DNA from 4 places in the Marinobacter sp. MDS2 genome. Region 2 is predicted to be linked to each of the others. Evidence: predicted binding sites of a transcription regulator. Region 2 holds the regulator's gene; each other region holds the start of a gene.

The links. The regulator sigma-54, encoded in region 2, starts transcription at its own class of promoters, with help from an activator protein. The targets are predictions, from matches to a motif close to ANTGGCATNNANNTTGCTNT.
Region 1: the regulator sigma-54 is predicted to act here: its motif matches at 1,708-1,727, upstream of glnA (glutamate--ammonia ligase).
Region 3: the regulator sigma-54 is predicted to act here: its motif matches at 3,918-3,937, upstream of Q9245_RS01290 (PEP-CTERM sorting domain-containing protein).
Region 4: the regulator sigma-54 is predicted to act here: its motif matches at 1,950-1,969, upstream of flhA (flagellar biosynthesis protein FlhA).

What each region holds. Positions count from the first base shown of each region.
Region 1 is NZ_JAVAJF010000004.1:138,196-143,485, forward strand. It holds gene typA (translational GTPase TypA) at 1-1,468, opposite strand, end outside; gene glnA (glutamate--ammonia ligase) at 1,861-3,264, shown strand; gene Q9245_RS15150 (DUF4124 domain-containing protein) at 3,460-3,984, shown strand; gene glnL (nitrogen regulation protein NR(II)) at 4,222-5,290, shown strand, end outside.
Region 2 is NZ_JAVAJF010000001.1:851,866-857,155, forward strand. It holds gene lptC (LPS export ABC transporter periplasmic protein LptC) at 1-487, shown strand, start outside; gene lptA (lipopolysaccharide transport periplasmic protein LptA) at 471-992, shown strand; gene lptB (LPS export ABC transporter ATP-binding protein) at 1,006-1,731, shown strand; gene Q9245_RS04070 (RNA polymerase factor sigma-54) at 1,914-3,446, shown strand; gene hpf (ribosome hibernation promoting factor) at 3,518-3,820, shown strand; gene ptsN (PTS IIA-like nitrogen regulatory protein PtsN) at 3,924-4,394, shown strand; gene rapZ (RNase adapter RapZ) at 4,437-5,290, shown strand, end outside.
Region 3 is NZ_JAVAJF010000001.1:278,812-284,101, reverse strand. It holds gene Q9245_RS01305 (GNAT family N-acetyltransferase) at 1-554, shown strand, start outside; gene Q9245_RS01300 (exosortase/archaeosortase family protein) at 566-2,113, shown strand; gene Q9245_RS01295 (glycosyltransferase) at 2,082-3,134, opposite strand; gene Q9245_RS01290 (PEP-CTERM sorting domain-containing protein) at 3,203-3,868, opposite strand; gene Q9245_RS01285 (PA14 domain-containing protein) at 4,014-5,290, opposite strand, start outside.
Region 4 is NZ_JAVAJF010000001.1:626,348-631,637, reverse strand. It holds gene Q9245_RS03005 (uracil-xanthine permease family protein) at 1-1,185, opposite strand, end outside; gene upp (uracil phosphoribosyltransferase) at 1,188-1,826, opposite strand; gene flhA (flagellar biosynthesis protein FlhA) at 2,062-4,233, shown strand; gene flhF (flagellar biosynthesis protein FlhF) at 4,291-5,290, shown strand, end outside.

The sequences.
Region 1 (5,290 bases), on a different contig from region 2:
ACACGATGACACCGTTCTGGCGGCTGGTGACTTCACCCAGTTTCACAGGACCGTAATGACTGAAAGTCGAGGTCAGGATACCAGTACCAGAAGTCATGGTCAGGAAGGCGTTCCGGAAACCAATCAAACCACGGGCAGGAATGGTGTATTCCAGACGCATGCGGCCTTTGCCGTCGGGGATCATATTGGTCATATCGCCACGGCGCAGACCCATTTGCTCCATGATGGGGCCTTGATGCTGCTCTTCGATGTCGATGATCACGTTTTCGTACGGTTCTTGCTTCTCGCCGTCTACTTCTTTGATCACCACTTCCGGACGACCCACCGCCAGCTCGAAGTTCTCGCGGCGCATGTTTTCAATCAGCACCGACAGGTGTAGCTCACCACGACCAGACACTTTGAACTTGTCCGCGGAGTCGCCTTCTTCAACTCGCAGCGCCACGTTGTGCAGCAACTCTTTTTCCAAACGCTCTTTAATGTTGCGGCTGGTTACGTACTTGCCTTCTTTACCCGCAAACGGCGAGTCGTTGACCTGGAAGGTCATCGAAACAGTAGGCTCGTCAACGGTCAGGGCCGGCAAAGCTTCAACATTCGAAGGATCACACAAGGTGTCAGAGATGAAGAGCTGGTCCAGGCCGCTCACGCACACGATGTCACCCGCCTGCGCCTCATCCACTTCAACGCGCTGAAGACCGGAGTGACCCATGATCTTGAGAATTCGACCGTTACGTTTTTTGCCGTCGGCACCAATAGCCACAACCGGCGTGTTGGTGGCCACTTTACCGCGTGCGATACGGCCGATGCCGATAACACCCAAAAAGCTGTTGTAGTCCAGCTGGGAAATCTGCATCTGGAAGGGCAGGTCCAGATCCACGTCTGGCGCTGGCACATAGTCAACAATGGCCTGGAATACGGCATCCATGTTGTCTTGCAGGTCTTCGTGATCCATACCGGCAATGCCGTTCAGGGCACTGGCGTACACGATCGGGAAGTCGAGCTGCTCGTCGGTCGCGCCGAGGTTGTCAAACAAGTCAAAAACTTGGTCCACAACCCAGTCCGGACGCGCGCCAGGACGGTCAATCTTGTTCACAACAACAATCGGGCGCAGCCCTGCCGCGAACGCTTTTTGCGTTACGAAGCGTGTTTGGGGCATGGGGCCGTCAATGGAATCGACCACGAGCAGAACACTGTCTACCATGCTCATGACTCGCTCAACTTCGCCACCGAAATCAGCGTGTCCCGGGGTGTCCACGATGTTGATGTCGTAGTCTTTCCACTTCAGCGCGGTGTTCTTCGCCAGAATGGTAATTCCACGCTCTTTTTCCTGGTCGTTGGAGTCCATAACGCGCTCGTTCTCGAGCTCTTTACGGTCCAAAGTACCGGACTTGCGCAACAATTGGTCAACCAGGGTCGTTTTACCGTGGTCTACGTGGGCAATAATGGCAACGTTTCTAAGCTTATCAATCACAACTGGTATCCTGCAGAAATTAGCGGGACGCAGTATATCGAAAAGTCCATGTCGATAATATGAAGATTAGTGCTTAATATGTAATCAATCGCGAAGCGCACTGTTATCAGGCATTTATTAGCCGAACGCACCATTTTGGCGCACGAATACGCGCTCAAAATTGCAGCGCCGAGCACCGCAAGCGCCCCGACATCGTCCGAAAACCCCGCTGCTGCGCTTTTGTGAGGCAATTTTAGAAAACTGGCAAGCCGCTTGCTTAGAGACAATCAGCCGCAATTGAAAGGTAAGGGCCGCCAGCTTCTGATAAGCTGCCCTCACCTGCAAGCAGATCGGGCCTCAGTACGCTGAACGATCCGGCACAACGAATATGTATAACTTACGGAGCATGCACAATGTCCAAGACTGTTGATTTGATCAAAGAGCACGAAGTCAAATGGGTCGACCTGCGTTTCACCGACACCCGCGGTAAAGAACAGCACGTAACCCTGCCCGCGTCTGAAGTTGACGAAGACTTCTTTGCCGATGGAAAGATGTTCGACGGCTCCTCCATCGCCGGCTGGAAAGGCATCAACGAATCCGACATGATCCTGATGCCGGACGACAGCAGCTCCGTTCTGGACCCGTTCACCGAAGAAGCCACCATCAACATTACCTGCGACATCGTGGAACCAACCACCATGCAAGGTTATGAGCGTGACCCCCGCTCCGTTGCCCAGCGTGCAGAAGAATATCTGAAGTCTACCGGCATCGCCGATGGCGCGCTGTTCGGCCCGGAGCCCGAGTTCTTCATCTTTGATTCGGCCAAATGGAAAACTGACATGCAGGGCTCCATGTACGAGCTCTACTCGGAAGAAGCCGCCTGGGTATCCGGCGAAGATTTCGATCGCAATAACATCGGTCACCGTCCCGGCGTCAAAGGCGGTTACTTCCCTGTTCCTCCGGTAGACAGCCTGCACGATCTGCGTGGCGCCATGTGTGCTGCCATGGAATCCATGGGACTGACCATTGAGGTTCACCACCACGAAGTTGGCACCGCTGGCCAGTGTGAAATCGGTGTTGGCCCCAACAGCCTGACCAAGAAAGCAGACGAAGTTCAGATCCTGAAGTACTGCGTGCACAACGTTGCTCACGCCTACGGCAAGACTGCGACTTTCATGCCTAAGCCGGTTGTCGGCGACAACGGTTCCGGCATGCACGTACACATGTCTCTGAGCAAAGATGGCAAGAACCTGTTCGCGGGTGACAGCTACGCTGGCCTGAGCGACGAAGCACTTTACTACGTTGGCGGCATCATCAAGCACGCCAAGGCCATCAACGCCTTCACCAACCCGGCCACCAACAGCTACAAGCGTTTGGTACCAGGCTACGAAGCTCCGGTTATGTTGGCCTACTCGGCTCGCAACCGCTCTGCCTCTATCCGTATCCCGTACGTGAACAGTGCGAAAGCCCGCCGCGTTGAAGTACGCTTCCCTGATCCGGCTGCCAACCCGTACCTGGCCTTCTCTGCACTGATGATGGCCGGCCTGGACGGCATCCAGAACAAGATCCACCCTGGCGATGCCATGGACAAGGATCTGTACGACTTGCCGAAAGAAGAAGCCCTGAACATTCCGAAGGTTGCCGAGACTCTGCAAGAAGCTCTGGACGCCCTGAAAGACGACCACGAGTTCCTGACCCGTGGTGGCGTGTTCACCGAAGACATGATTGCCGGCTACATCGACCTGAAGCGTGCCGAAGTTGAGCGCATCAACATGACCACGCACCCGGTTGAGTTCGAGCTGTACTACTCCTGCTAATACGCTGCACCGCGAAGGTGCGATGAAGCAGTAAAAAAACCCGCCTCGGCGGGTTTTTTTGTGGTCAGCTCCACAAAACCCGAAGAACACCTGTCGCTCTTAACGAGATGTAACCAAGCGAGCCATCCCGAGCGTTGATCTCCCTCTCATTGCGCCTGATAATCAAGTGAGTTCACCAGAGCACAGGCCACGACCATGAAAACTCTTGTCACGCTCGCATCCGCACTGCTGTTGCTTGCCGCCCCCACCAGTTGGGCAGAGGTTTATCGTCACGTTGATGCGCAAGGCAACGTGACCTACTCCGACGAACCCATCAAGGGCGGCGAAACCGTCAAGGTAAAGCCCGTCACCACCATCACACTGCCCAAACCCGAAGCCGTGCGCGAAACCCAAAAACTGCGGGAAGAAGTCAAACGCAAAGGGGCATCGTATGACGAACTCGGCTTTGCCTACCCGCAAAATGAACAGGCCTTTCACAGTGGCAACGGCACAGTCACCTTTGAAGTGCACAGCAGCCCCGGCCTGAAGCCCGGCCACAAATATGAGATCACACTCGACGGCCAGCCTGTCGGCCAAAGCACATCGGGCTCCGTTACCGTTCCAAACATCGATCGTGGCACCCACAACGCTGTCGTCCACATCATCGACCGCAACGGCGTCCAGGTGAAAACCGGCAGCCCCGTTCGCTTTACCGTGCACCGTCCCTCTGTTGCACGGTAACCAAACCGCACCAAATTAGTGCAATGGCACCACATTGGTGCCATGCTATAGGCGGCTAAAGGGCAAAACCCGGGCCGCTTGCCGCCTCTTCTCCTGCTTTGCATCGATTCAAAGCACGAACGGCCTCCCCCGGGGCACCCTATCTCGAATAAACGCCGCTAATTGAATAAGACCGAAAAACTGGTTCGTTTATTGCTAACCATAGTAATAACCCTGAGCGCCTAACGGGATTCCTTCATGTCGTTTCGACCGTCTACCACCCTGGAAACCGGGTACAAAAACATTCTCGACAGCCTAACCACCGCGGTACTGGTTCTTGGCGATGACCTAACCATCCGCTACCTGAACCCGGCTGCCGAGAACCTGTTTGAAACGAGCCTTATGCGAACGCAAGGTACGCCGCTGAACGATGTGCTTATCGATTCGGAGAATGCGCTGAGAACGTTGCATGCCGCGGCAAGGAATGGTCAATCCTACACACGGCGCGAAGCTGAATTTGCCTTGCTCACCGGCTCCAGTCTGATGGTGGACTATTCTGTGAGCCCCATCAGCACCGATCCGATTGAACTGCTTATCGAATTACAACCCATCGACCGCCAGCTTCGCATCAGTCGGGAAGAAGACATCATCTCCAAACAGGAAGCCTCGCGCATTCTGGTGCGCGGCATGGCTCACGAGATCAAGAACCCTTTGGGCGGCATTCGGGGCGCGGCACAACTGCTCGACCGAGAGCTCGACAGCGAGGGTCAGCGGGAATACACCCAAGTGATCATTAACGAAGCCGACCGATTGCGGAGCTTGGTCGATCGCATGCTCGGGCCCAATAAAGCTCTGCAAATTGCGTCTACCAACATCCATGAAGTTCTTGAACGGGTGCGCACCCTGATTGAAGCCGAAAGCCGGGGTAAAGTTCAGCTACTACGAGATTACGACCCCAGCATTCCGGAATTCTCGGGCGACAAAGAACAGCTCATTCAAGCCGTTTTGAACATTGCCCGAAACGCCATGGAAGCCGCTTTCGAAAACGAGAACGCTTCGGGCACCGAATCAACTCCGACGATCACCTTCCGTACTCGCACTTTGCGGCAGTTCACCATTGGTCATCACCGCCATCGACTGGTTTGCCGCATCGACATTATCGACAACGGGCCCGGCATTCCGGCTGACCTGTTGCAAAACGTTTTTTACCCCATGATCAGCGGCCGGGCTTCAGGCACAGGCTTAGGGCTTTCTATCACCCAAAGCATCATCGGCCAGCATCGTGGTTTGGTGGAATGTGAAAGCGAGCCAGGAAAAACCGACTTTA
Region 2 (5,290 bases):
GGGTAGCCAGGATAATGCCAAGGAACTGCGCGGCCCGGACGAACCGGACGGATTTATCGTTCAGGCCGAATACCGAACCTGGGACGCTCAGGGCAATCCGAAAATCCGGCTGACCAGCCCGCGCATTGAACAGTTCGAAAGCCAAAACCTGGCTGCCATGGAACAACCCCGGGCAACCCTGCACGGTGAAGGCGACCCGGTGCCGTGGAATATTGAAGCGGATCAAGGTAGCCTTCTGCAAAATGAGGGTCTGGTCAATCTGCACGGTAACGTGGTGATCCATCGCCAGTTAAGCGGCGCTGACACCACCTTCAAAACCGACGAACTAACCCTCAACAACACCGAGGGTACCGTGTACACCGACCAACCGGTGACCATCACCGAACCGCACGGAACCACAAAGGCAACGGGCATGAAAGCCTGGCTAGACGACCGAATTCTGGAACTCAATTCCCAAGTGGAAGGGCATTATGATCCCATCAGGTAACCGACTTCTTTTTCCGCTGATTATGGCCGCTACCTTTCTGGCCAATACGGCGGCCGCCTTCACTCTGGACTCCGACGAGCCCATTAAAGTCAGCGCCAACTCCGCCCGTCTGGATGACAGCGCGGGCACTGCCATCTACACCGGTGCCGTGGAATTGGTGCAAGGCAGCGTTAAGCTGGATGCCGAACGGGTTGTACTTTATCGCAGCCCACAGGGACTTAGCCGCATTGAAGCAAGCGGCTCCCCCGCTCATTATCGCCAGCCGTCCCAGGATCAAACGGCCGTTATCAATGCCGAGGCACTGAACATTACCTGGTCGGCCAAAGACAGCCAGCTGACCTTCGAGCGAGAAGCCTTGATCGAACAAGGTGGCAGCACGTTTCGCGGTGATGTCATTCATTACGACACAGTGAACCGGGTGGTTACAGCAGAAGGCGGCAATTCGGAGGGCACAAGCTCAGGCCGCGTAGAAATGGTGATTCAGCCCCGCAGCTCAGGTCAATAACAGGAAGGTTCTGATGGCAGTTCTCAGGGCCAGCAATCTGGCCAAAAGCTACAAACAGAAAAAAGTGGTTCTGGATGTTTCACTGGAAATCCGTTCCGGCGAAATCGTCGGCCTGCTCGGCCCTAACGGCGCCGGCAAAACCACCTGCTTTTACATGATTGTCGGACTGGTCCCGGCTGACCATGGCCGCATCACCATCGACAACAACGACATCACCCCCCTGCCCATGCACGGGCGTGCCCGCAAAGGCATCGGCTACTTGCCACAGGAGGCGTCAGTATTCCGTAAGCTGACCGTGCGCGACAACATCATGGCCATTCTGGAAACGCGCAAATCGCTTTCCAAGGCGGATCGTGAGGCCAAGCTGGAAGAGTTGCTGGAAGAGTTCCACATCACCCACATTCGTGACAGCCTGGGTATGGCGCTTTCTGGCGGTGAACGTCGCCGGGTAGAAATCGCCCGGGCATTGGCAATGGAGCCGGCCTTCATTCTTCTGGACGAACCCTTCGCCGGCGTAGATCCCATTTCCGTCAGCGACATCAAACACATCATCCGGCACCTTCGCGACAAAGGCATTGGCGTTCTGATCACCGATCACAACGTGCGCGAAACACTGGATATTTGTGAGAACGCTTACATTGTCTCGGGCGGCCACATCATTGCATCGGGCAACGCAGATGCCATTCTGGCCAACCAGCAAGTGAAGGAAGTGTACCTTGGGGATGAGTTCCGACTTTAGACAATCGTAGACCTGAAGGCCGGGCTGATTGTTTTGCTGAACGCGAGCAAGTAAACTCGGCAGGGTACTTGCTTAAATTGTTGATCGCGTACTGTAAGTTACCAGCACACAACAATTTTTTATATTTGCAAGCAATGCTTTTGATCAGGATACGAGCACGTTATGGATATTGAGCCATGGTTATGAAAGCTTCATTACAGCTTAAAATGGGCCAAAGCCTAACCATGACCCCCCAGCTGCAACAAGCCATTCGGCTACTGCAGCTTTCCACGTTGGATCTACAGCAAGAAATCCAGCAGGCACTCGACTCCAACCCGATGCTGGAAACCTCCGAGGACGACGATCAGGCAGATTCAGTCGAGCAGCAGGAAAACAACCACGACGAACAACACGAGACTGCCTCGGCGCCGGAAGAATCCGCTTCAGATTCGCAAAGTACGGACTGGGACGAATCGGAAACCGCACCCGACTGGTCAGCGGAAGATCAAACACCCGACAATATCCCTGACGACCTGCCGGTCGATACTGCCTGGGACGACATCTACCAGTCAGCACCAGCTCCGGCCAGCCGTGGCGACGATGAAAACGACTCCGACTTCGAAACCCGAAACTCGCCCAGCGAAACCCTGCACGACCATCTGGAATGGCAGCTGAACCTGACCCCGCTCAGCGAACGGGATCAGGCGATTGCACACGCCCTGCTGGATGCGGTCGATGACCGGGGCTACTTGACGTCTTCCATCGAAGAAATTCATTCCGGCCTGTTTGAAGGCTCAGAAGACGATCCATTGGAACTCGACGAAGTGCAGGCGGTTCTGCACCGACTCCAGCACTTTGATCCACCGGGGGTGTTTGCCAGAGATCTTCAGGATTGCCTGATGATCCAGCTTGGCCAGCTGCCACCGGACACCCCATGGCTGCGCCAGGCCAAGCTGGTCGTGACCCAGTTTCTGCACTTGCTGGGCAACCGTGACTACGCGCAACTGCTTCGCCGTAGCCGGTTGAAAGAAGATCAGCTGAAAGAAGTGTTGGGGCTGATCACCAGCCTGAACCCGACCCCCGGCGACAGCATCGACCGTACAGAACCAGACTATGTCATTCCGGATGTCATCGTGCGCAAACATGAAGGCCGGTGGCGCGTGGAGCTCAATCCGGAAATTGCCCCGCGCATTCGCGTAAACGCGAGCTATGCTTCATTAATACGACGGGCGGACAGCAGCGCCGATAACACCTACATGCGCGACCAACTGCAGGAGGCCAAGTGGTTTATCAAAAGCCTGCAGAGCCGCAACGAGACCTTGCTCAAAGTGGCCACTCGCATTGTGGAATACCAGCAGGGCTTTCTGGATCATGGTGACGAAGCCATGAAACCGCTCATCCTGTCGGACATTGCCCAGGCGGTGGATATGCACGAATCGACCATATCCCGGGTTACCACGCAAAAATACATGCATACACCCCGAGGCATTTTTGAGCTTAAATACTTTTTCTCCAGCCACGTGGGCACTGCCGAGGGTGGAGAATGTTCCTCAACGGCGATTCGTGCGATGATCAGAAAACTGATTGCGGACGAAACTCCGAAAAAGCCATTGAGTGATAGCAAAATTGCAGCCATGCTAGGAGAACAGGGAATCAATGTTGCCCGACGTACCGTAGCCAAGTACAGAGAGGCGATGCACATCCCTCCCTCGAACGAGCGTAAACGTTTGGTTTAAGGATTCGTCAGTACAAGAGGTGCTGACACTCAGTCCGGCAAAAGCCGGCTATATGACAACAGGAGAAGCCTATGCAACTCAACATTTCAGGCCATCATGTAGAACTGACTCCCGCACTAAAGGATTACGTAAACACCAAGTTTGATAAGCTTGAGCGACACTTTGACCACATCAGTAATTGTCAGGTGACGCTGCAAGTTGAGAAAGTTCGCCAGATGGCCGAAGCTACCCTCCACGTGATTGGTGGCGAAATTCACGCAAAGGCTGAAAACGAGGATATGTACGCCGCCATCGACGGCCTGGTCGACAAACTCGACCGCCAGATCCTCAAACATAAAGAAAAGACAGTTGCCCGGATGCAAGGTAACGGCTAACGCGCCTCTTAGCGTGAAACCGAACCGGGTGTTTCAATAAAACGTGCTGCGGCAGGAGTATGATCCGGCCGCAGCCTTTTTTTTACGGAAATGAAGTCGATCTATGAGCGATTCATCCCTGACCATCGACAACATTCTGGCTCCAGAACTGACTCTGTGCCGTGTTGCAGCGTCAAGCAAGAAGCGTGTACTGGAGTTTATCGCCGAGCACATTCACCAGCAGGATGAAAGTCTCAACGATACAGATATCTTCAACAACCTGGTGTCGCGGGAGCGGCTGGGCAGTACCGGCATAGGCGAAGGCATCGCCATTCCCCATTGCCGGCTGGACGGGCTGAATAGGGTCATCGGCGTGTTGATGACTCTGGCCGAACCGGTCGAGTTCGATTCCATCGACAACCAGCCCGTCGATATTGTTTTCGCCCTGGTTGTGCCCAAAGAAGCGACCAGCGAACACCTGGAGCTGCTCAGTCAGCTCGCTGAAAAGTTTAATGAAAGCTCTTTTTGCGAAAAGCTGCGCCAGTGCCAGGATACCGACCATCTGCACAAGGCCATGATTTCGAATCAGAACTGATACGAATTCAGCAAAAGCGCGCAGCATGAGAGGAACACTGTTATGAAGCTGATCATCGTCAGCGGCCGCTCAGGCTCGGGAAAAAGTACCGCCTTGCACGTACTGGAAGATTTGGGGTTTTACTGCATCGACAACCTCCCCATAGGGCTCCTCTTCCCTCTGACCCAGGAAGCCGCCACCCAGGAGGCGACCACTCGCCTGCGTAAAATGGCAGTCAGCATTGACGCACGCAACCTGTCGGGCGAGCTGGCCAACTTCGAGGCCATATACAGTCAGCTCAAAAGCACCGGCATGGATGTCGAAATCATCTTCCTGGATGCCGACGAGCAAACATTGCTGCAGCGTTTTCACGCAACTCGACGCAAACACCCGCTCAGCGATGATAAAACATCGCTTCCTGAAGCAGTGTCTTACGAGAAAACCCTTCTAGAGCCGCTGTCCCGGCTGGCCGACCTGTACGTCAACACCACCGGGCTGTCCATGTACGAGCTACGGGACATGGTCAAGCAGCGGGTTGCGGGCCGGAAGGACCAGGAATTGGCCTTGCTGGTTCAGTCGTTCGGCTTCAAGCACGGGGTACCGGTTGACTCCGATTACGTGTTCGACGTTCGGTGCCTTCCGAATCCCTATTGGGACACCAGCCTCCGCAAGTACACCGGCGTTGACCAACCGGTCATCGACTTCCTCGAGCGCGAGCCTTTGAGCCAGAAGATGGTCAACGACATCATTGGGTTTCTCGATTCCTGGCTTCCCTCGTTTGCAGACAGCAATCGCAGCTATATGACCATTTCCATCGGCTGTACTGGCGGCCAGCATCGCTCGGTGTACGTTTCGGAACAACTGACAAAACACTTCGCAAAAAAGTACCGCAATGTGCAGGTTCGCCACTCCGAACT
Region 3 (5,290 bases), 570 kb from region 2:
AAGTCTATAACCGTCGTTCATTGTTCGAAGGTGCGTTAGGAGGTCATCGTCTGGCCTGGAGCGACCACGAGAATTTTTTGGAAATCTTGAATGATTTTCATGTGACACGATGGGGGAAACCCTGCTTTGACGGAGCTGCGGTGCGATTTCATCAGTTGCTATTAAGTCGGTTACGTGCCCCCCAAAAAGCACAGTTGTCGGTATTGAAGGCCGGCGAGAAAGTCGTATCGGTGCTCTATGACATCCGTGCCAGAAATCGCATCTACAATCTACAGGCAGGGTTTCGCGAACAATTCCATCCCAAGATTTCGTTGGGTACTTTACATCTGGGGTATTCTATCGAAGACGCCTTCAGAAACGTTGAAATCGATAGTTATGATTTGTTGGCGGGCTCCGGGAAAAATACGTTTTATAAGAGTCGTTTTAAAGGCCAAACCGTTCGGTTCCCTACCGTCGAATATGTGCGTTCGCCCGTATTGAAGGCGGCATATGGTGCAAGGGGATATTTGCCGCAGGGTTTGGTGTCATCTGTTAACCGCTTTTTCAGGCTGTGAATAGGGTATTTATGATCAGGGAATGGATTCCAGGGCGAGGTGTCGCCGCGCAGTTTTTGCCTTATCTACTAGTGTTGTGCGGGCTTGGATTATTAGCATGGCCTACTATTGAGGGCGTGGTTTCGCGTTGGTTTAAGCTGGACGAGTCCTATTCTCATGGGTTTCTTTTATTGGCGGTTTCCGTATTTCTGATTGCGCAGTCTGTTAAACGGCACCCTGTTGCTTCTGGTTTTTATCCGTTTTGGCTTGTGCCTTTGTGTTTGAGTTTGTTGGGCTATTGGCTTGGTGGGCTCATTCGTTTACAGGCATTGCAACAGCTCACTTTAGTGCCAATGCTACTCAGTGCCCTGGCGGTGTTGATGGGGTGGCGGCAAGTGCGATGGCTGATTATCCCGGTAGGACTGCTTTTTCTTACGGTACCTGTGTGGGATTTCTTATCGTGGAATCTGCAATTGATTACCGTGGCAGTAAACAGGTTCTTGCTGGGGTTGCTGGATATTGATTTTGAGGTCGAAGGTGTATTTGTTTACTTGATTGGTGTTGGGACCTTTGAGGTTGCTCACGGCTGTTCAGGGTTGCGGTACTTATTGGTTGGGCAGGCGTTGGTTTTGATATACGGAGAGATGTATCTCTCACGGTTGCGTTCTCGAGTTTTGCTCTTCTGTTGCGGGGTTGCGTTTGCTCTGGTTGCAAATTGGATTCGGGTGTTTGTCATTATCTATATGGGTTACGAAACCAACATGCAGTCCAGCTTAATAGAAGATCATGATAATTTTGGCTGGTGGGTATTTGCAGCCACTTTAGTGCCTCTCTATTTCATTGCTCGGCGGCTTGAGGTGAAAGACGGCGAGTGTTCGAGCAATGCGAGCGCCGAAACCGGTTCCGTCTCCTCGAGAAAGGCGGTTGGCATCTCGCTTGGAGCAATCTTAGTTTGTGTCGTCGTCACCTATTCCGCCTTACCAGAAAAGCGATCGCCTGTATCGGACCATCCAGAAAACTACAGTATTGATATTCAACAGCGTTATGCTCCGGTGTTTGGCGCCCAACTTGCGGGCTGGCGCCCCCAAATTCAGAATTCGGACCGGACTTACACGCAAACCTTATTCGATCGGCAGAGGATTTCGTCCGACGGTAGTATCGATGAACAGTTCTACTTGGGTATTTTTACCTATGAGTTTCAACGCCATCGTGCTGAATTGATCCAGTATAGCAATAAGCTATATGACAGTTCAGTGTGGGCGCCGCAGCAGTTCTACAGGGTTGAAACAGATCTGAGTATACCGATCCAAGGCATCACCCTCGAAAATCGGTTAACCGGTGAAAATATCCATGTTGCCTATAGCTATCTCGTGGAAGGACGCTGGGAGACAGATCAGTGGCGCGCGAAACTGGCGCAGGTACTTGGCTTCTTCAGTGACCGAAGCGATGCCAGTCTCCTAATAGCGGCTGTTCGTTGTGGTGAGTGTGCCCCTCGGGAGAGTTTGGTGAACTTTGTGGAGACAACGTTCCCGCAATCTGTCTCTACAATTAACCAGGAGGTTGCCGGGTTATCTGATTGAGATAGGTCTGCAATCGCTGAATAAACTCAGTATGGTTTAGGCGATACCAAGCGATCGACGCTGTGGACAGCTCTTTTAGCGTGTGCTCGTTTGTATCCAAGACGTCTGTCATGGTCTTCTCAATGCCTGACTGAGAAACGAAAAAACGAGTGCCAAGCCGGAATGGTTCATTCTTTACGGGTGCAATCAAGAAACCGCGATTTCGGTTGATAACCTCGTTCATTGGCGGGGCATCGGTCGTAATGGTGACGCAACCGTGGGCCATGGCTTCCGCTAGAACCTGCCCGTAACCCTCTACTTCTGACGGTATAACGGCAACTCCCGCCTTTTCCCACAACGCCGATAGCTCTTCCTCAGAAAGCGACTTATGGTGTTTTATATTTTTGCTATGAGGTGGGCTGCTGTTTAGGTGTTGTGATACCACTTCCAGCCTCGGCCATTCAGGGTGTTCTTTCCAACAATTAACCAGAGATTTCGTGCCTTTAAATTGGCTATTGCCGGCAACATGCAAAGCGAGCCCATAGTCTTTATCGAGAGTCTCTGGATTAATTGGGCAAATGGAACCGGTGAACCCAAGGTATCGAATGTTCGAGTGTTTGCGGGAAAAAATCTCAACGGCCTGGTGGGTTTTACAAAGAATCTGATCAACAAACCGTAGATAAGGCAATCGGGATTCGATAAACCATTCCTGATTCGGAATGAGCCAGTGCGCTGCATTAACGTGTAGCTCTGATGGCCGTACGTTCTCAAGATGTATTACGAGGTTAATGTCTGGCGCAGATTTGCTTAAGCACATCTTTAGCCATCTATTGAATGCGTAATAACGAGCACTGAAAGCTTTAGGGAAATACTTTTCAATAGCGAGGTTTCTCAACCGGGAAAGATTGTTGCGCCATGGCGGGGTAGGTGGTACGCAACGAAGTTCGCACCTATGCCCAAGCTTTGTAAATGATTCCAACAGTATTTCGGCATCTTTCTGTAGACCGCGACCACTGCCTGCGTATACCACTCGTATGAACATGTTCCGCAACCAAAATGAAAAAGGCCCTGTACTTGCAGGGCCTTTAACATAGCACAATGCCATCTATGTTAGGCTTTTTTCCGGCCTCTCATGCGCACAGCAATACCGGCTAAGCCAAGACCGAGGAGGGCAAGAGTACCTGGCTCAGGTACCTTGGAGGCTTTCACGTGAATAACCATATCGTCGTGGTTGTCATCACCTTGGTATCCATCGTCAAAACTGATCAGGAACTCGTCTTCGGCGATGTAGAACAAGTTGAAGTTCACGCTTGTGGGATCGACCTGGCTTCCATTAAGAGCATCATTATTAACGATGGTGCCTCCCCCATTTTCAAACTTGAATCCCAAAAACTGATTCATGCCACCAGTGAATACAGCACTGTACTGGTCATCGGGTGTACTATTTGTGTCAAAAGCTAGCGTGTTCCCCCAATAAAATTTGTTGTTATCGCTAGCTTCTTTACCCAAATAGGTAAACGTCAACTTGAATGGATCGGCAGTGGTAGATTTCAGGTTGTGCCCAAAAAGAACACTGTCGCCAACGCTGTAGAGCGGTGCATCAGCAGTCCAAATGCCTTTTGCTCTGGTCGCGTAGTCATTATCACCAGGCACAGTCTGCTCTGCGGGGGCCCCTGGTGCGTTTCCGTTCGCAAATGCGCCAATATAAGCAGCCTGGGCAAAACCTGTAACGCCCATCGCCGCCGCCAGTGCTAAACCTTGAGTAAGCTTTTTCATGTTGTCCACTCCTCCAGTGAGCGATCTTATAAATACTTCAATAACTCATTAAGCATGCACTGTGCCAACATGTAACTTGTTGAAATTTGGTCGTTAAATTCGGACTACTTGAGTGCAATGTAAAGTATCTCGACGACCTGTATTCTTACTTAACAGAATATTGAACGGGTTCAGAGGGCTCGCTACTCAGCCCGTTATTGTCAATCACCTGGATCGTGAAGAACCAAACCCCGGCGGTTAGGCCAGTAATCTGGGTTGTTGTCGTCCCTGCTGCTACCTCCAGCGTTTGGTTTAATGTTTCTACGTTCTGGCCGTATGAGATCTTGTAGTTTTTGATCTCGCTGAGGGAAATGCTGCTACCGTCTACGCGTGTGCCCGGCGGTGTCCATGAGAGTGTTACGCTGCCGAGCGTTGGATCGCTTGGAGCCGGTGCTGTGGTATTGGGTGCATCGGGTGCCGATACTGTTTCAAGAGTGTAGGGGTGTAGGCCGGATTGGTATGCATCCAGAACAGTGACACCGCTGTTATTAAAGACCTTCGTGGCGACTGGCTGCAGTACAGGTAAGCCGTAGCGCAGCTTGTAAAGGTCATCGACACCATCTTCCAGACTGCTTCCGGCAATCTCGCTGTTCAAGGCCAGTTGTTGAATAACATTTTGCGAAGAGAGCACTTTGCCGGTATCGGTTTCTGTGATGGTCAGTTTTGCTGTGGCACCCCAGCCAGATTCAAAATACTCCATATTGATTGCGATGGGGCTGCCTGCGCCCAGGCTGGATGTGGCGGTGTATTCGGTGGCGGACTGGTTTTTCCATTGGTCGATGACCAGTGAGCCGTCAACATATAATCTGACGCCATCGTCGGTGGTCGTGCTGAAGGTATACTCTTTTGTGCCTGAGCTATGGGGCGGGGTAAACCACGCTTGCCAACGTACGCTGAACTTATCCTTTGGCATGTCTGCAGAAGGCCCACCTCTTCCCCAGTCAAAATTAATCTCGGCGTCTTTTTGGCTGTAAACAAACCGGTCGAAGTTGGTCCCTGTAAAGTACTGACCAACAAAGCCTGGCTCGTACACCGGTTCGGCAAGCGGTGCATCGGTTGCATCGTCGGGATTTGTATTGGCCAGGTACTCATCGAGAGCGCTATAGCCGTCTCCATCAATGTCAAAATTGGCGTCAGCGGGGTTGCTAGGGTCCATTCCGTAGGCGTATTCATAACCATCGGGGATGCCATCGCCATCGGTATCTTCTGCGTTAGGGTCTGTCCCAGCCCAGTATTCATCCAGCGCGGTCATCAGGTCGTTGTCAGAATCTGAGTTCGCATCGTTCGGGTTGCCGGGGTCTAGCCCGTGCAATGTTTCCCAATTGTCGTATAGGTTGTCACCATCTTCGTCGAGTGGCGGGTAAGTATCATTGAAGCTCAAAC
Region 4 (5,290 bases), 230 kb from region 2:
AATCGCGACCACTGCGCACAGGGCAATGCCTTCCAGTGTTCCCAGCACCATGTTTCCGATACCGAAGACCAGTGTCACGCCCACGATAACGAGGTTACGGGACTGGGACAGGTCAACTTGGTGGCGGATCAGGGTGTTCAGGCCGACCACAGCGATGGAGCCGAACAGCAGGCACAGGATGCCGCCCATGACGGGAACCGGGATGGTTTGCAGGGCAGCGCCGAATTTGCCGACGAAGGCCAGTACGATGGCAGTGCCGGCGGCCCACCACATGACTTTCGGGTTGAAGTTGCGGGTCAGCATGACTGCGCCGGTGACTTCAGAGTAGGTGGTGTTGGGTGGTCCGCCCAGCATGGAGGCGGCGCTGGTGGCCAGGCCGTCGCCGAGCAGGGTGCGGTGCAGGCCGGGTTTTTCGAGGTAGTTTTTGCGGGTAACGTTACCGATGGCCAGTACGTCGCCGATGTGTTCGATGGCCGGGGCAATGGCAACCGGGATCATGAACAGGATAGCGCTCCAGCTGAAGGCCGGGGCGACGAAGTTCGGGACGGCGAACCAGGCGGCTTGCTGGATGGCGGTGGTGTCTACGATGCCGGCGAAGGCTGACAGGATGTAGCCCACGATAATGCCGATCATGATCGGGATCAGGCGGAAGATGCCTTTGGCCCAGACGGTCATGATGATGGTCACCAGCAATGAGATCATTGCGATCACGAGTGCGGTGTCTTCGGGCACGAGTTGGGTGCCGCCATCACCGGTGCGGCCCGAGGCCATGTGCACAGCAACCGGTGCCAGGCCCAAACCGATGGTCATGATGACTGGTGCAATCACGACGGGCGGGAGCAGGCGGGTGACGAACCCGGTTCCACGCAGGCGGATGACGCCGGAGAGGATGATGTAAAGGATGCCCGCTGCCATCAGGCCGCCCAGGGTTTCTTGCAGGCCGAACTGGCTTTTGGCGGCCATGATTGGAGCAATGAACGCGAAGGACGATGCCAGGAAGATGGGGATCTGGCCACCGGTGACGATGTGAAAGATCAGGGTACCGATGCCCGCGGTAAACAGTGCGACGTTGGGGTCAAGCCCGGTGATCAGTGGCATCAGTACCAGGGCGCCAAAGGCGACCAGTAGCATTTGCGAGCCGGCTATGGCCTGTTTCCAGGTTGAGTCAGTCGTGATGTCCTGCATTCTTAAACATCCTTCTGCTTGGTGCCGAAGATCTTGTCTCCCGCATCGCCGAGGCCCGGCAGGATGTAGCCTTTTTCGTTCAGGCAGTCGTCAACAGAGGCGGTGTAGATGGAAACGTCCGGGTGTTTCTCCAGGACTTTCTCAACGCCTTCCGGTGCAGCAACCAAAACCAGTGCCCGGATTTCGGTGCTGCCGGCTTGCTTGAGCAGGTCGATGGTGGAAATCATCGAGCCACCGGTAGCCAGCATCGGGTCGATGATCAGTGCGGTGCGCTGGTCCAGCTCACCCACCAGTTTTTCCAGATAGGTTTCCGCTTCGAGGGTGTCTTCGTTGCGGATCTGGCCGACCACGCTGACCCGGGCTACCGGGATCAGGCTAAGTACGCCATCCAGCATGCCAAGGCCTGCTCGTAAGATGGGGACAATGGTGATTTTCTTGCCGTGTATTTGTTCCACCGCGACGGGGCCGGCCCAGCCTTCGATTGTTTCTTCCTGAAGGGTGAAATCTTTTGTCGCTTCGTAGGTCAGTAGCGCGCCAACTTCTTGAGCCAGTTCACGAAAATTTTTGGTGCTGATGTCTGAGCGGCGCATAAGGCCGAGCTTGTGTTGGATCAGTGGGTGCTTCACTTCGTGGATAGGCATCGGGGTCACCTGTGGGTTCGGATTTTCTGGCTTGGTTTTTGATCAGTCAAACGGCGAAAGGATACCGTATCCAGGCGCTCACGTCAGGCGATCTGTTGGCCAGAAAACATAAAATTTATAGGGGATGGTACAGATCTTGCGAAGCGGTATTCATGCGCGGGGTTTGTGTCCGGTTTTTGACCCAGTCGTTACCCCGAACAGCCCGAAAGTACAGTGATCCGGAGATGCAGGCAGTATGGACAGAGCGTTTGTTCTGAATAACGTCAAAACTCTGACGCGAGGTAGTCTCGGTGTCCCGCTGATGCTGATGGGTTTGCTGGGCATGATGATCCTGCCCATGCCTGCTTTTTTGCTCGACGTTTTTTTCACCTTCAACATTACGTTGTCGATCGTGATTCTGTTGGTGTGTGTGTATGCGCTTCGGCCAATGGAGTTCGCGGCTTTCCCTACCGTGTTGTTGGTGGCCACGCTGTTGCGTCTTGGATTGAATGTGGCCTCTACCCGGATTGTTCTGCTCAATGGCCACGAAGGCGGTGATGCTGCAGGTAAGGTGATCGAATCGTTCGGTGAGGTGTTGATTGGCGGCAACTATGCCGTTGGTCTGGTGGTGTTTGCGATTCTGATGATTATCAACTTTTTGGTGGTAACCAAGGGGGCCGGTCGGGTATCCGAAGTCAGTGCCCGTTTTACCCTGGATGCCATGCCCGGTAAACAAATGGCCATCGATGCTGATCTTAACGCCGGTCTGGTGAACCAGGAAGAGGCCAAGGCCCGGCGTTCAGAGATTGCCCAGGAGGCGGATTTCTACGGTTCCATGGACGGTGCGTCCAAGTTCGTAAAAGGCGACGCGGTAGCCGGTTTGCTGATTCTGGCCATTAACATCATTGGTGGTGTGGCCATAGGTATGGTTCAGCACGGTCTGGACTTTACGCTCGCGATGGAGCGATACGCGCTGTTGACCATAGGTGACGGTCTGGTCGCTCAGATTCCTTCGCTGCTGCTGTCAACTGCTGCCGCCATCATGGTGACTCGAGTAACGTCCAGCCAGGACATGGGTGGGCAGATTCTCCAGCAGATGTTCAGTGCGCCCAAGGCCCTTGGTATTGCGGCGGGTATTTTGATTTTGCTGGGCCTGATTCCGGGAATGCCTCATGTGGCTTTCCTTGGTCTGGGTTCTTTGGCTGCGACGGCTGCGTGGTTTGTTTGGAAAAAACAAAGCCAGACGGTTGAGGAGGAAAGCGTGTTTGCCGGGCGAGGTGGCGTACCCGGTGCTGTGCCGCGTCCGGGCGGGGAAGTCATTCCGGATCGCGGCGGTGACGGGCAGGCTCTGCCGCCACCCGGGGAAACCAGAGAATTAGGCTGGGACGATGTTGCCACGGTTGACATTGTCGGGCTGGAGGTGGGCTACCGACTGATTCCTTTGGTGGACAAGTCGCAGGGCGGTCAGTTGTTGAGTCGGATAAAGGGGGTGCGGAAGAAGCTGTCGCAGGATATGGGGTTCCTGATGCCGTCAGTCCACATTCGGGATAACCTGGATCTGATGCCGAACGTGTATCGCATCACCCTGATGGGTGTGACCATTGCTGAAGCGGAGATTCACCCGGAGCGGGAACTGGCCATTGACCCGGGGCAGGTGTTCGGGAAGGTTGAGGGTATTGCCGGGAAAGATCCCGCGTTTGGTTTGGATGCCATCTGGATTGAGCCGGACCAGAAAGATCAAGCCCAGACTCTGGGTTATACCGTTGTTGATGCCAGCACTGTGGTTGCGACCCATTTGAATCAGATACTGCAGAAACACGCCCATGAATTGATTGGTCACGACGAAGCGCAAAAGTGGCTGGATCAACTGGAAAAGATCTCTCCCAAGCTGGCGGAAGAGCTGGTGCCGGCCACCATCTCCATCAGCATTCTGCTCAAGGTGCTCCAGAACCTGCTTAAAGAAGAAGTGCCGGTTCGTGACATGCGTTCAATCGCCGAGGCCATCGTTAACGTGCATCCTAAGAGTCAGGATCCGAAACTGCTTACCACGCTGGCTCGTCAGTCGTTGCGCCGAATGATTGTGCAAAGCATTTGTGGCAACGATACAGAAATTCCGGTGATTACTTTGGATCCTGACTTGGAACAGATGTTGCTTAAGTCTGTTCAGCAGAGTCAACAATCCGGCGGACAGGATGATATTGGCATGGTGCTGGAGCCGAACATGGTGGAAAAACTGCAACGCTCACTGCAAGACAGCGTGCAGCGCCAGGAAATGTTGGGCAAGCCCGCCATCCTGCTGGTATCCGGGCCATTGCGGCCGGGCTTGGCGAAGTTCGCCAGTTATGGAGTAGAGCGGTTGCACGTGCTCTCGTACCAAGAGATACCGGATAACAAACAGATCACGATCGTTGCGTCGGTCGGCCAGTAACGGTGGCTAGCGTAACGCGGTCAGCTGAGTTCAGCTTGGCGATAGAGGATAGAAGTTATGAAAGTTAAACGGTTTTTTGCGCAATCCATGGCCGAGGCCCTTAAGCAGGTCAGTCACGAGATGGGGCCTGATGCCGTTATTTTGTCCAATCGCCGGGTGGATGGGGGCGTCGAAATTGTGACGGCCCTGGATTATGACGAAAACATGGCTCGTCAAAGCCTGGGCGAAAAAGCGGCGGAAGCGACCAACGGTTCCCGTTTGGCGGAAATGCAGGCCGACCAGCATCGTCGTCTGGAAGATGAATTGAGCCGGACGCGCAATCGGATTCAAGAGGTTCGCGAAAAGCGAGCAACAGCGGGCGCCCGCTATGCGCAAGTATCACTGAACGATGATTCGGACGTAGAGCCGGATGTGTCTGCAGGCTGGTTGGAGAGTCAAAGATCTGACACCGCAGGCTCGCATGATCCGCAGGGATATTCTGACGAGCTGGCTGCAATGAAGGCTGAAATAAGTTCTCTGCGAGAGCTGATGGGCGCACAAGCCGCACCTGCTGCCGACACGAGAACGGTAACCGGGGCCGGCGCGAAGAACCCGGTGCAACAATTATTGAGCGAACGTTTGCAAGAATTCGGCTTGGGAGCTGAGTTGGCGGCGTCCGTTTCCCGGCAACATCGAAACGGGCGGTTGGAAGAGGGCTGGAAAACGTCCTTGAAAATGGTCGCCACCGGCATTCGAACCGGCAGGGAAGATTGGTTGGAAGCAGGCGGTGTTTACGCTCTGGTTGGCCCGACCGGATCCGGAAAAACAACAACGATCGGTAAATTGGCCGCCCGGTACGTATTGGAGCACGGGGCTGACAGTTTGGCGCTGGTTACCACAGACCGTTATCGGGTTGCTGCGCACGAGCAGCTGTTTGTGTTCGGACGCATTCTGAACGTACCGGTTCGGGTGGTTGATGAAAGCCACTCCCTGGATGACATCCTCGACGAGCTTTCCGACCGTCACCTTGTGCTGATCGATACCGCCGGACTGACCAGTGCTGATCGGGGTTATCAGG